Regions from separate parts of the Vibrio sp. TBV020 genome, predicted to be linked through region 2. Evidence: riboswitches for the same ligand, from Rfam matches in the RefSeq annotation. Region 2 holds a riboswitch; each other region holds the start of a gene.
What was found. Region 2 has a riboswitch for thiamine pyrophosphate ahead of thiB (thiamine ABC transporter substrate binding subunit). Riboswitches for the same ligand answer to the same signal wherever they lie in the genome.
Positions count from the first base shown of each region.

Region 1: another riboswitch for thiamine pyrophosphate. It lies ahead of thiC (phosphomethylpyrimidine synthase ThiC); the one in region 2 lies ahead of thiB (thiamine ABC transporter substrate binding subunit).
Region 3: another riboswitch for thiamine pyrophosphate. It lies ahead of thiD (bifunctional hydroxymethylpyrimidine kinase/phosphomethylpyrimidine kinase); the one in region 2 lies ahead of thiB (thiamine ABC transporter substrate binding subunit).

Region 1 covers NZ_JBEEAQ010000003.1:156,898-161,135, reverse strand. The annotation lists gene AAFX28_RS08625 (multicopper oxidase domain-containing protein) at 1-766, shown strand, start outside; gene crcB (fluoride efflux transporter CrcB) at 879-1,262, shown strand; TPP riboswitch at 1,332-1,430, shown strand; gene thiC (phosphomethylpyrimidine synthase ThiC) at 1,581-3,521, shown strand; gene AAFX28_RS08610 (thiamine phosphate synthase) at 3,521-4,238, shown strand, end outside.
Region 2 covers NZ_JBEEAQ010000003.1:3,147,728-3,151,965, forward strand. The annotation lists gene thiP (thiamine/thiamine pyrophosphate ABC transporter permease ThiP) at 1-1,487, opposite strand, end outside; gene thiB (thiamine ABC transporter substrate binding subunit) at 1,497-2,504, opposite strand; TPP riboswitch at 2,557-2,677, opposite strand; gene AAFX28_RS22395 (flavin prenyltransferase UbiX) at 2,752-3,378, opposite strand; gene mpl (UDP-N-acetylmuramate:L-alanyl-gamma-D-glutamyl-meso-diaminopimelate ligase) at 3,391-4,238, opposite strand, start outside.
Region 3 covers NZ_JBEEAQ010000001.1:1,001,932-1,006,169, reverse strand. The annotation lists gene AAFX28_RS04240 (ABC transporter permease) at 1-584, opposite strand, end outside; gene AAFX28_RS04235 (ABC transporter ATP-binding protein) at 577-1,329, opposite strand; gene thiD (bifunctional hydroxymethylpyrimidine kinase/phosphomethylpyrimidine kinase) at 1,319-2,149, opposite strand; TPP riboswitch at 2,251-2,360, opposite strand; gene AAFX28_RS04225 (LysR family transcriptional regulator) at 2,513-3,403, shown strand; gene AAFX28_RS04220 (VCBS domain-containing protein) at 3,414-4,238, opposite strand, start outside.

The DNA.
Region 1 (4,238 bases), 3.0 Mb from region 2:
ACCTGTATATACATTAAAAGCTCATAGTACGACTCGTCTACGTATCGCTAACGTCGATAATACAATTACTTACCCGATTGCTCTTGAAGGGGTTGAAGGTTGGGTTGTAGCTATTGATGGAAACCCAATAAAAACGCCTTATAAGCTTACTCAGCATAAGATTGGGCCTGGAATGAGGGTTGATATTGCTTTTATTGCTCCTAGTGAAGGAGCACGTGTTCACGTGCGTCAAATGAAAGGAAGATTCCCCTTCCCATTGTGTTCATTTGATGTGATCGCTTCCGATCTAGATGATCGCCAAGCGATCCCTTTGCTTCCGCTCAACCCGGTACCAGATCTTGATCTTATCAATGCTGAGTCTATTGATTTTGTTTTCGAGTGGGAGGGAGCAATTAGTCCTATCGGAAAAGATGGTAAATCGATGCCTAAATTCTGGTTAACTAACAAGCGAGCATGGGAAGGGATGAGTAAGGACAATATTCCAGCACCGCTAGCTACACTTCAGTACGGTAAAACTTATATATTTAACCTAAAGAATGTTACTCAGTACCATCATCCAATTCATATTCATGGTCATACTTTCACTGTACTTGAGTTGGATGGTAAGAGGGTGGCAGAACCTTTTCATACAGATACGGTTCTGCTTGGTAAAAACGGCAGTGCCAAAGCCGCATTTGTTGCTGATAACCTTGGGCGTTGGATGTACCACTGCCATGTCATTGAACATATGAAAACTGGCCTGATGGGTTATATTGAAGTTAAGTGACACCTGTAACTTTTAAATTTTCTTGTACTTTATTAGGCTATTTATTGATTTAAGTGAGTCAAAAATGACTTTTCGCCGCTAAAATGTAGCAAGATTTCAATTGGAGTAAATGATGGGACAGCTTTCTATTTTGGGTTTCATTGCTATTGGTGGAGCCTTTGGTGCGTGCTCTCGGTATTTGGTAGCAGAGATGTGTGCACTTTTATTGGGGCGTGGATTTCCATATGGAACGTTAACAGTAAACGTTGTTGGCTCTTTTATCATGGGTCTTCTTATTGCTGCATTCGAGAACGAGATGTTAGCTACTGAACCTTGGCGCCAAATCATAGGACTGGGCTTCCTTGGAGCACTGACAACCTTTTCAACATTCTCAATGGATAATGTTCTTCTTATGCAGCAAGGTGCGTTTTTTAAGATGGGACTGAATGTACTTCTCAATGTCGTGCTTAGTATCTCTGCTGCATGGATTGGCTTTCAACTGTTAATTAAAAGCTAAGGTTGTTCAAAAAACTACCAATATTTATGTAAGTCGACTTGGTTTACCCAAGCTGATTTTATATACTCGCTTTACTTGTCGGAGTGCCTTAAGGCTGAGACCGTTAATTCGGGATCCGTTGAACCTGATCAGATTAATATCTGCGAAGGGAACAAGAGAAGATATCTAGACCTGTTTTCTACAGGTTTTCTATTCTTAATCGATACTGGTTATAGCCTTTGTAGCTGTGGTATATCGATACCTCTTGTCGCATCTTTCCGCCAAGCATTTTTATCCAAATACTTTTTATCTAAGAATAACAAAGCAAGGAAAAATGCTATGTCGAATCGCAAGCAAGCGAGACTGGAAGCAAAACAGTTCATTGATACACTCTCGGTACATCCGTACCCAAACTCAAGTAAGGTTTATGTAGAAGGCTCACGCTCAGATATTCGCGTACCGATGCGCGAAATATCACTCGCTGACAGCCTTATCGGGGGTACAAAAGAAGCGCCTATTTTCGAACCTAACGAGCCAGTACGCGTTTATGATACTTCAGGTGTATACACAGACCCAGAACACACCATAGACCTTTACAGTGGCTTACCTAAGCTCAGAGAAGGGTGGATTGAAGAGCGTGCTGATACTGAGTTACTTAACGAGGTGAGCTCGGTATACACCAAGGAACGCTTAGAAGACGAGACGCTAGACGATCTTCGTTACGGTAATCTACCACGTATTCGACGTGCTAAAGATGGCCAGTGTGTTACCCAGTTACACTACGCTCGTAAAGGCATTATTACCCCAGAAATGGAATACATTGCCCTGCGTGAAAATATGGGGCGTGCTCAATACCGTGATGAAGTGCTGAATCAACAACACCCGGGTCAAAGCTTCGGAGCAAATCTTCCTAAAGACATTACCGCCGAGTTTGTGCGTAAAGAAGTCGCTGAAGGTCGCGCGATTATTCCTTCTAATATCAACCACCCAGAATCCGAACCAATGATCATTGGACGCAACTTTTTGGTTAAGGTGAACGCCAATATCGGTAACTCATCGGTTACGTCTTCTATTGAGGAAGAAGTTGAGAAACTAGTGTGGGCGACACGCTGGGGTGGCGATACTGTTATGGATCTCTCTACTGGGCGTAACATCCACGAAACCCGTGAGTGGATCCTACGTAATAGTCCAGTGCCGATCGGTACCGTACCAATGTATCAAGCGCTTGAGAAAGTGAATGGCGTTGCGGAGAACCTTAACTGGGAAGTAATGCGAGATACTCTGATTGAGCAAGCAGAGCAGGGTGTGGATTACTTCACTATCCATGCTGGATTACTACTTCGCTATGTCCCAATGACAGCAAAACGCGTTACTGGCATCGTTTCTCGCGGCGGTTCTATCATCGCGAAATGGTGTTTAGCGCATCACCAAGAAAGTTTCTTATACACCCACTTCCGAGAGATCTGTGAAATCTGTGCTAAGTATGATGTGGCTCTTTCTCTCGGTGATGGCCTGCGTCCTGGTTCGGTTGCAGATGCAAATGACGAAGCTCAATTTGCAGAGCTTCGTACTCTTGGTGAATTGACCAAGATTGCGTGGGAATACGACGTACAGGTTATTATCGAAGGCCCTGGTCATGTTCCAATGCACATGATCAAAGAGAACATGGAAGAGCAACTAGAGCACTGTCATGAAGCGCCTTTCTACACGCTTGGTCCACTGACTACAGATGTTGCGCCTGGCTACGACCATATTACTTCAGGTATTGGTGCAGCCATGATTGGCTGGTATGGCTGTGCGATGCTTTGCTACGTAACACCAAAAGAGCATCTTGGCTTACCAAACAAAGAAGACGTTAAAGTAGGCATGATTACCTACAAGCTTGCTGCCCATGCCGCTGATCTGGCGAAGGGACACCCTGGTGCGCAAGTTCGTGACAATGCCCTTTCTAAAGCACGTTTCGAATTCCGTTGGGAAGACCAATTCAACTTGTCACTTGACCCAGACACTGCTCGCGCTTTCCATGATGAAACTCTACCTCAAGAGTCAGGAAAGGTTGCACACTTCTGTTCAATGTGTGGACCAAAGTTCTGTTCAATGAAGATTTCACAAGAGGCTCGTGAGTACGCGAAAGACACTGAACAAGTAGCTGCGGACCAAGCTATCTCTATCAAGATGCTAGATGACCCACTTGAGGGAATGCGTAAAAAATCGCAAGAGTTCAGAGAAACGGGCTCTGAGTTATACCACCCAGCAGCACATGCCGAGGTAAGTGACTAATGAGCAAAATCCTTATTCCGTCATCATTGATTGAATTAACAGGCTTAGTTCAACAATGTTTGTTGTTGGCGAAAGAACAGGGTTTTAGCATTGAAGACATTGAGTTGGGTGTGAGCCCAACTCAATCTATTCAGCTTGTTCGCGACCAACAGATTACATATTTAACTACCGACCTCATTGATGGGTATGACTCTGATCCTGAGAGCTTACTGACGCTTTATTACCGTTCTGGTTTATCGGTAGAAGAAAGTGCAAACCAGCCTTCGGATAATATTTATATCGGTATTGTCGATCGTCAGGCGTCTTGTGAAAAGGACGAAGAGCTTCAACTTGATATATGGCGTCATCCAATTAACGATGAAGTGAGAGCGCTTTCCGTTACGTCTCAACGAAACACAACATTTGTGCCAGAGCATCACCTTGCTTGGGTAGTAACGCTGACAATACTCGATTTCCCTATTGAAGACGCACTAACACTTGCTCGAGGAATGACAACGCAACATGGGAATGTTTCACGTGAAACACTTGTGGATGGCAGTTTACAGGATGAACGATCTACTTTGTGGGTTTGTCAATTCGATGATTTCCCAACACCGGTTCTGGAAGATGAACGACTGGGTATTCAAGTTGGCTGGTCAGCACAAGGAGAAACCGTCAGCTTTCCAACTCTGACTAAGCAGAGTTTAGGGTTATACCCTGTAGTGGATGATGTTGCTT
Region 2 (4,238 bases):
TGATAACTTCCTAGTAATTGAAAGAGGTACAGCGGTAATGTGCGAAATTCTTGGCTACCAAATAAAGCCACCGCACTCAAATCACCGATAGCAAACATAAAACTGATCGCGAAAGCATGAGCTAGTGGTTTCTTTAGCGCCTTCCACTCAACCACTTTAAATCGCTGCCAGCCTTTCATGCCTAAACTTGCACACACGTATTGATACTGCTGTTCGATATGGAGCATAGGCTGTGACAAGGTCTGGATGACATAAGGCAGCCCCATTAAAGCATTAACCGCTACCACCACAATAAATGCGAGACTAAACACATCAGTAAAGGAGCGGAGTAGCAAAAATAGTCCTGTAGAAACCACCAAACCCGGCGTCACCAGAATGATGGTACCGATCAATTCAATATGATCAGCACGTTTAACTTTATAATTAAGTCTCAGACGACGGCTGGTAATAAGAATGGCAATACCAGCTAATAAAGCCAGGATACTCGCTAGTGTTGCAACCTTAATCGAAGCCCAAAAAGCGAGCCAAAATCGACTGTCAGTTAAAACATCAATCACTTCTTTGTTTAAGCCGCTCAGCACCACCATAAGTAATGGAGGCAGCACCAGTAACATCGCGCCAACAATCCAACTCCAATCCCAGCATTTTGATAGCAAAGAGTCTTTCGATAAATGGGCTTGGGTTGATTGACTCCCTGCTGTAACCGACATCGGTTTAGCCAACCTTTGAATCGTCAAAGCCATCACACTACACAAAGCCATTTGCCAAATAGCAAGTAATGCACCAGCTTGTAAGTCAAAATCAAACTTAATCGCTTGATAAATTGCTAGCTCAATCGTGGTGGATTTGGGGCCGCCACCTAACGCCATCACAGTAGCGAAACTGGTAAAGCACAGCATAAATACTAAGCCACTCACATGAGGTAATTGTTGACGTAACCGAGGCCACTCCACCCAACGGAACTTATCCCAATGCCCCATCCCTAAATGAGCACACAGTTTATGTTGTTCTTGAGGGATTGAGTCTAATGCTTGCAACAATAACCTTGTCGCATAGGGAAGGTTAAAGAAAACGTGCGCCAATAAGATGCCGTTTAAACCGTAAATAGAAAACGGTAATTTACTGTCTAAAGACTTAAACAGAGTAGCAATCAAACCACTGTTGCCATAAATCGCCAGTAAGCCAAATACGCCCACCAATACAGGTAGTACGAGCGTAGTTGCAAATAACTTTAATAACAGAGCCTTGCCTGGGAAATGTCGGCGAGATAATGCATGTGCGACGGGCAATGCCAGACCAACGCTCAATACAGTTGATAGAAATGATTGGTAAAAGCTAAATTTGGTGACATGACGATAATAAGGATCGCTCCAAACTTGGCTGATATTTAATGTCTCTGCATTCGCCATCAAAGCCACAAGTGCAGAAACAACAAAGGCCGCGATAATCATCGCGACCCATAAACCAATTAAAGGTGTTTTACGCAAAAGAATCCCTTAGAAGGTTAATGCACTTTGCCATTCACGAATCCAAGACTTGCGGCTCTGTGCAACTTCATCGGCACTAAAGCTTAGCGCTTGGCTAGGAACAGTCAGAGTTTCAAAACCTTTAGGTAGCTCGACATTCGTCACTGGGTACATCCAGTTACCCGTAGGCATTGCTGATTGGAATTCATCACTTAAGATAAAGCTCATAAATTCATCGGCAAGTTTCTCGTTGCTTGAGCCTTTTACTTTTGCTGCAACTTCCACTTGAGTGTAGTGACCTTCAGCAAAATCTGCCGCTGCGTACTTGGCATCATTTTCAGCAATCAGGTGGTAAGCTGGTGAAGTGGTGTAAGACAGAACTAAATCAGACTCACCTTCTAAGAACATTGAGTAAGCTTCAGACCAACCTTTGGTTACGGTCACTGTCTTTTCCGCCAGTTGCTTCCATGCTTGAGTCGCATTGTCACCATAGACAGATTTCATCCATAGCATCAGACCCTGACCAGGTGTCGAGGTACGAGGATCTTGATAAATAACCTTTAGGTCATCACGAGACTCTACTAACTCTTTCAAACTCTTTGGTGGGTTAGCAAGCGTTTCTTTGTTGTAAACAAATGCAAAATAACCGAAATCGTAAGGAACGAACGTCTTGTCATTCCAGCCATTTGGTAGAGTCACAGAGCTAGTATCAACTTTGTGCTCAGCGAGCAAGCCGGTTTGCTTTGCTTCAGCCATCAGGTTGTTGTCTAGACCTAGCACGACATCAGCTTTGCTATTGTCGCCTTCTAAACGTAAGCGGTTAAGAATTGAAACGCCATCGTCTAGCGCGACAAAGTTCACGTCGCAGCCACATTTTTCTTCAAACGCTTTTTCTACGGTTGGACCCGGTCCCCAATCTGCTGCAAAAGAGTCATAGGTGTAAACCGTTAATGTGTTGTCTGCAGCGAAAGCAGAAAATGAAGTTAGTGTCGCAGCCGCTAGAGTGCTGATTGAAAGTGTGCTTAGAGTGGTTTTCACTGCTCGCTCTCTCCTTGTATGAGCGGCACAGGGTTGAGGGAGGTATCTTGGTGATAAATCCAGACTCAATTCCTACGCCAGCATTATCTGGTTCAGGTCCACGGGTCCCAAGCTTAACTTGATCTCAGCTTGATCCAATATAACTTGGGTCAATAGCTCCCCGATGAGTAACCGTCAAATTGTAATATTATTGATACCCAATAGCTATCCCCTAAATAGTTGGAGTTCCGCTAGGCGACAATCAAATTCAAATATGACGGGAATCGTAGCCCCAACGAGGAACTAAACCTTGTTCCACACCAAGATGATCCAAGATGCGCGCAACCATAAAATCGACCAAGTCTTCAATAGACTTAGGTTGATGATAGAAACCAGGCGCTGCTGGCATGATGGTTACTCCCATCTGAGAAAGCTTGTGCATATTCTCTAGGTGCAGCGTTGAAAATGGAGTCTCACGTACAACAAGTAATAACTGTCCACGCTCTTTCATGACGACGTCGGCAGCACGCTCGATAAGGTTGTCTGACATACCATGAGCGATAGCGGCAACGCTACCCGCAGAACATGGACAAACCACCATCTGTTTTGGAGCAGCAGACCCTGAAGCTACAGGAGAGAACCAATCGTCTTTACCACAAACGACTAACTTATCAGGATCGCAATTTAAGTGCTCAATTAGCGCTTGTTTAGCGGCATCAGGGTTACCTGACAGCTTCAAACCATGCTCAGTAGCAAGAACTACTCGCGCGGCTGAAGATATCAATAAATAGACTTGATAGTCTGCTGCTAATAAACACTCCAATAACCTTAGCCCATAAGGTGCTCCAGAAGCTCCGGTGAATGCCAAGGTAATCGCTTTTTGCTGTTTACTCATTTCTATTTCTGGTTACTCGCCTAACTTTTCTAATAACTTGCCGTGAATGCCTTCAAACCCGCCATTGCTCATCACTAGGATATGGCTGCCCGGCTGTGCACGACTAACGATGTTAGCGACTAGCTCGTCAATGTTGCCAGATGCTTGCGCGGGCTGATGACATTGATTTGCAATCTCTTTTACTGACCAGTCAATACTGTCCGGTTGGTAAAGAAATACTTCGTCGGCCTTAGCTAACGAATCAGCCAATGAATCTTTGTGGACACCACGTTTCATAGTGGCACTACGTGGCTCAAGAACAGCGATAACCTTGTCACTGCCGACTTTATTACGCAGACCACCCAAAGTTAGTTCAATGGCTGTCGGGTGGTGAGCAAAATCGTCATAAACCATGACACCATTCACTTCGCCTTTTAATTCTAGACGACGCTTAGTATTGATAAATTTAGCCAATGACTCACAGGCTAAATCCGGTGTAACACCAACATGACGCGCAGCGGCAATCGCCATCAAAGCGTTATCAACATTATGGTCACCAACTAAGTCCCACTTCACGATCCCAACATTTTCACCTTGGAATAGGACTTTAAACTCTGAGCCGTCGGCAATCAGCTTCTCGGCCTGCCAATCCCCTTGTTGACCGCTAAATTCCGTTTCACTCCAACAGCCGCGCTGCAATACATCATCTAAAGCGATATCTTGTTTCGGTGCCAAAATACGACCATTGCCAGGGACAGTTCGAACTAAGTGGTGGAATTGACGCTTAATTGCTTCTAGATCATCAAAAATATCAGCATGATCAAACTCCAAATTATTCATCACTAGCGTTCTTGGATGGTAATGAACGAACTTCGAGCGCT
Region 3 (4,238 bases), on a different contig from region 2:
CCAGATGCCAGTGTTGGTAATGCAGCGGGCAATTGAATATGTTTAAGCAGCTGCCACTTAGTTGCGCCCATGGTTTTAGCGAGATCTAAGTAGCCGGTAGGTGTATTGCGTAAACCGTCATAGCAGCAGGTCGTCACTGGAAAAAAGATGATGATCGCAGCCATCACAACTTTCGATGCAATGCCGTAACCAAGCCAAAGCATGAGCACAGGTGCAATCGCAAACACAGGAATAGCCTGGCTCGCGATCAAGATAGGCAGAAGCCAACGCTTAAGAGGTTTAAACAGCAGCATTTGCAACGCGAAGAACAACCCCATTGATAGACCCAATAGCAACCCAAGTACAATCTCTTGACCTGTCACTAATGTATGCTTCATCAAAACATCAAAGCGTGTAAACAACCGGCTAAGTACTTCCATTGGTGACGGTAAGATAAAACTAGGCATATCGAAAACCATCACCACGGCTTGCCACAAACCCAAAATCATTAGCAGCGATAGTACACCTCGAAAAAGAGAGTGATTGGTTAACGGCTTTATGTTTGAGCTCGGTTTAGTCACATTTAAGTCGGTGAGATTATTCATAGTCCAGCTCCAAGCTCTGTAAAATCGTTTGTTGCAACGCAGCGCATTCACCATCGATAACTCTTGGTGGCAAAGTGGATGGCACTGCTAACGATTGAGCTTTCGCAGGCGAGCCTTGCAATAAGTAAAGCGTGTGCGCGAGTCGAATCGCCTCTTGAGGATCGTGAGTAATCAAAATCACAGTTTTATCTTTAAGCAATGAAGCTGACAGGGTTTGTAACTTATAACGAGTGACCGCATCGAGCGCTGAAAAAGGCTCATCCATTAATACAACGGGTTTGTCTTGCATCAGAGTTCTCGCCAGCGCGACGCGTTGTCTCATCCCACCCGATAGTTGTGAAGGCATCGCCTTTGCATAGCCAGCTAAGCCGACCTGCTCAAGTAACGTTAACGCTCGCTCACGTTCACCCATAGTTTGCTGGGTAGAGAATTTACGGCTTAATAGAACGTTATCCACAACGTTTAGCCAAGGAAGTAACAGATCTTGCTGTGCCATATACGCAATTTGATCATCTAAATCATCGCCACGGCTTAACGAAATCAACCCTCCCACCTCAACCTTATCGTCAAGTAAACCCGCGAGATAGCGAAGTAATGTCGTTTTACCACTACCACTTCGGCCAAGTAAGCACGTCCACTCCCCTTGAGGAATCGACATGTTTAGCCCTGACAATGTCGGTGAATCACTATCAAGATACTTTAAATACGCAGCTCGCAGTTCAATGCCTATCGCATCAGCGCACATTGGTGTGGCCACAAAAGAAGTGGTGCACAGGCCCATGACCCTGGCCGACATCCAATAAGTCAGCATGTGCAATTGCTTGGGATATGTATTGCTTGCCTAGATAGACCGCTTTATGAAGGCAATTGCCTTGAGCAAGGTAAGAAGCAATCGCAGAAGAAAGCGTACAACCTGTACCGTGAGTGTTCTTGGTTTGTACACGTTTAGCGCTCAACAACTCACTGTTATCGGCTGAGATCAGTAGGTCATTGCTGTTTTCGTCTTTCTCTAAATGGCCTCCTTTAAGCAACACTGCTTTAGCACCAAGAGCGCGAAGAGACTCAATCATCGCTCCCATTTGGTCTTCGTCCTGCGGCACATCGCCACCAATTAAAGCAGCACCTTCAGGCAAGTTAGGAGTAATGAGATCAGCAAGAGGCAGCAGCTCTTGCTTTAAAGTTGATATGGCACTTTGTTCAAGTAATAAGTCGCCGCTTGTTGCGACCATGACTGGATCAACAACAAGATGTTTAGGTTGATATTGACGGATTTTATCAGCGACAACTTTGATGATTTGAGAATCCGCCAACATACCAACTTTAACAGCGGCTACGTTGAGATCAGTAAATACAGCATCCAGCTGACTAGAGATATGCTCTAACGGAATTGGGTGAATCGCGCTCACGCCTTGGGTGTTTTGAGATGTGATTGCCGTGATTACCGAGCAAGCATAACTGCCTGTGGCGGACATCGCTTTGATATCCGCTTGAATACCAGCACCACCGCCGCTATCAGAGCCTGCAATGGTTAATACGATTGGAGTTGTGTCTTGTGAATGTGGCATTGTTGCTCCTACTACAAGACGTACAGGAACTCTCGGCCACGACAAGAAAGGATCAGGAAGATATGATCATTTTATCGGATACGAGTGCACTCAACCAATAAGGTGAGATGCGCATAGTTCCCTACGTCAGTGCTAACTGAATCAGGTTCAACGGGTCTCGCTATGCGATCTCAGCCCTTTCCAAATTGGTTAGGCTCCCCGACTATTTCCCGCTGATGATAACAATAAAATTAAAGGAATTGCATCATTTGCTCTGAAAAATCCGTGTTCAATCATTTAAATGGAGACGTGGAGCCTTCTCTTTCTCAATCTTTTGTTATGGTTTAAACTCATCAGGATAAATTTTTCTTATGAGCAACAACTATGTTGAACCCTACCTGGTTAAAAACCTTCGTTACCCTTATCGATACTGGTCATTTTACTAAAACAGCTGACAAGCTTTTTATGACTCAGCCGGGCGTAAGTCAGCATATCAAGAAGTTAGAACAAGCTTGCGGCCATCCACTGATCAGAAGACATAACAAGAGCTTTGAAATTACAGAGGCAGGTAAAACCGTCTATGACTATGCGAGCCAATTAGAAACCCAACAGACACAAATGCTACTGTCATTGAATCAAGATGACCCGTGCACTGGTAGCGTGTCTCTTTCTTGTTCTGGTTCTTTGGCACTCTTGCTCTACCCTCACCTCCTCGATTTACAATGTAAATGCCCGAAACTGATTACTCATTTAGAAGCCGCACCACACCATAAGATACTGGCAGAAGTGATTTCTGGGGATGTTGATTTAGGTATTGTGACTCATGAACCATCCGACCCGCGTATAGAGTCTGAGAAGTTTGGGCAAGAACCTCTTTGCTTGATGTTGCCTAAATCTGTGGCAACAAAGAGCCTAAGTGAAGAGAAGCTAAAACAGATTGGTTTGATCCGCCACCCAGATTCTGAGCACTACTTAACGCTCTATTTTTCACGCTGTGGTGAACCAGAATTGACAGCGATGAACATTCACCAACTACCCATCAAAGGGTACGTGAACCAACTCAACCAGATTCTACTTCCTGTTGCGAAAGGCCATGGGTTTACGATATTGCCGAAGAGTGCATTAGACACTTTTCCTTTAAGAGATGACATTGCAATTTACCAACCAAAGCGAGAAGTGATCGAGACACTTTATTTATTAACTAAGCGTCATCGACAACTTCCTGCACGTTTTGAAACGGTTAAAGAGGTAATTCGAGAGCAACTGAGTAGCTAGACAATCGTATTTAGCTGTCGGTTTGAATGACTTTCAACTGCTCCACCAGCGCAGTAACTATGGCGTCGTCGGTGGCCCCCGTACCTAAGCCTAGTTCACTGTAGCCCATATCATTGATCTTGATATTGGTTTGTCCGCCGTTTTCATCGGTGACTTCTAACAAAGTGTGTGCGTCGTCGTTAGGGTCATTGATATCATCAATCACAGTTGCATCGATATGAGCAAACAGATCATTCATGTTCGGTGCATCTGGCAGTAAGTCTGACAAATCGATGATGTCATCACTGACTGAAAAGTCCGCTAAGGTGTCTTGTGTTGGATTCAACGCTGTGCCTGCATTCTCACTCAGCATGACAAAGGTATCTTCGCCCAGCCCGCCTAATAAGATGTCATCACTTGCGCTGCCAGTTAAGGTATCGTCCCCTTCATGCCCATAGGTTTGAGAGATTGTGATCGCTTGTTCGCTGAATAAGGTACTCAGCAGCTCAGCTTGAGTCATACTCGAAGTATCTTCACTGGTCAGTTCGCTAATTAATACATCTTGTAAAGTAATGGTTTGAACCAAATTTTGATTGTTATCGAACAAGCTAATTTGTGTATCAGTTCCAACCTCATCGATGTTCACTTGCTGCGCTACTGCGACTGATTGCCAAACATCGTTAGCATTGACGAAGCCTGATAGATCAATGATATCTTCACCAGCATCAAAATCTTTCACGTAATCGGTACCTGGCTGCGCCGATGTACCAACCGTAGAGTCACTCCAAGCGAAGCGGTCTGCTTGCCCTGCATCAGAACCGTCATTTGGACCGCCCCACAACCATTCATCAGCGCT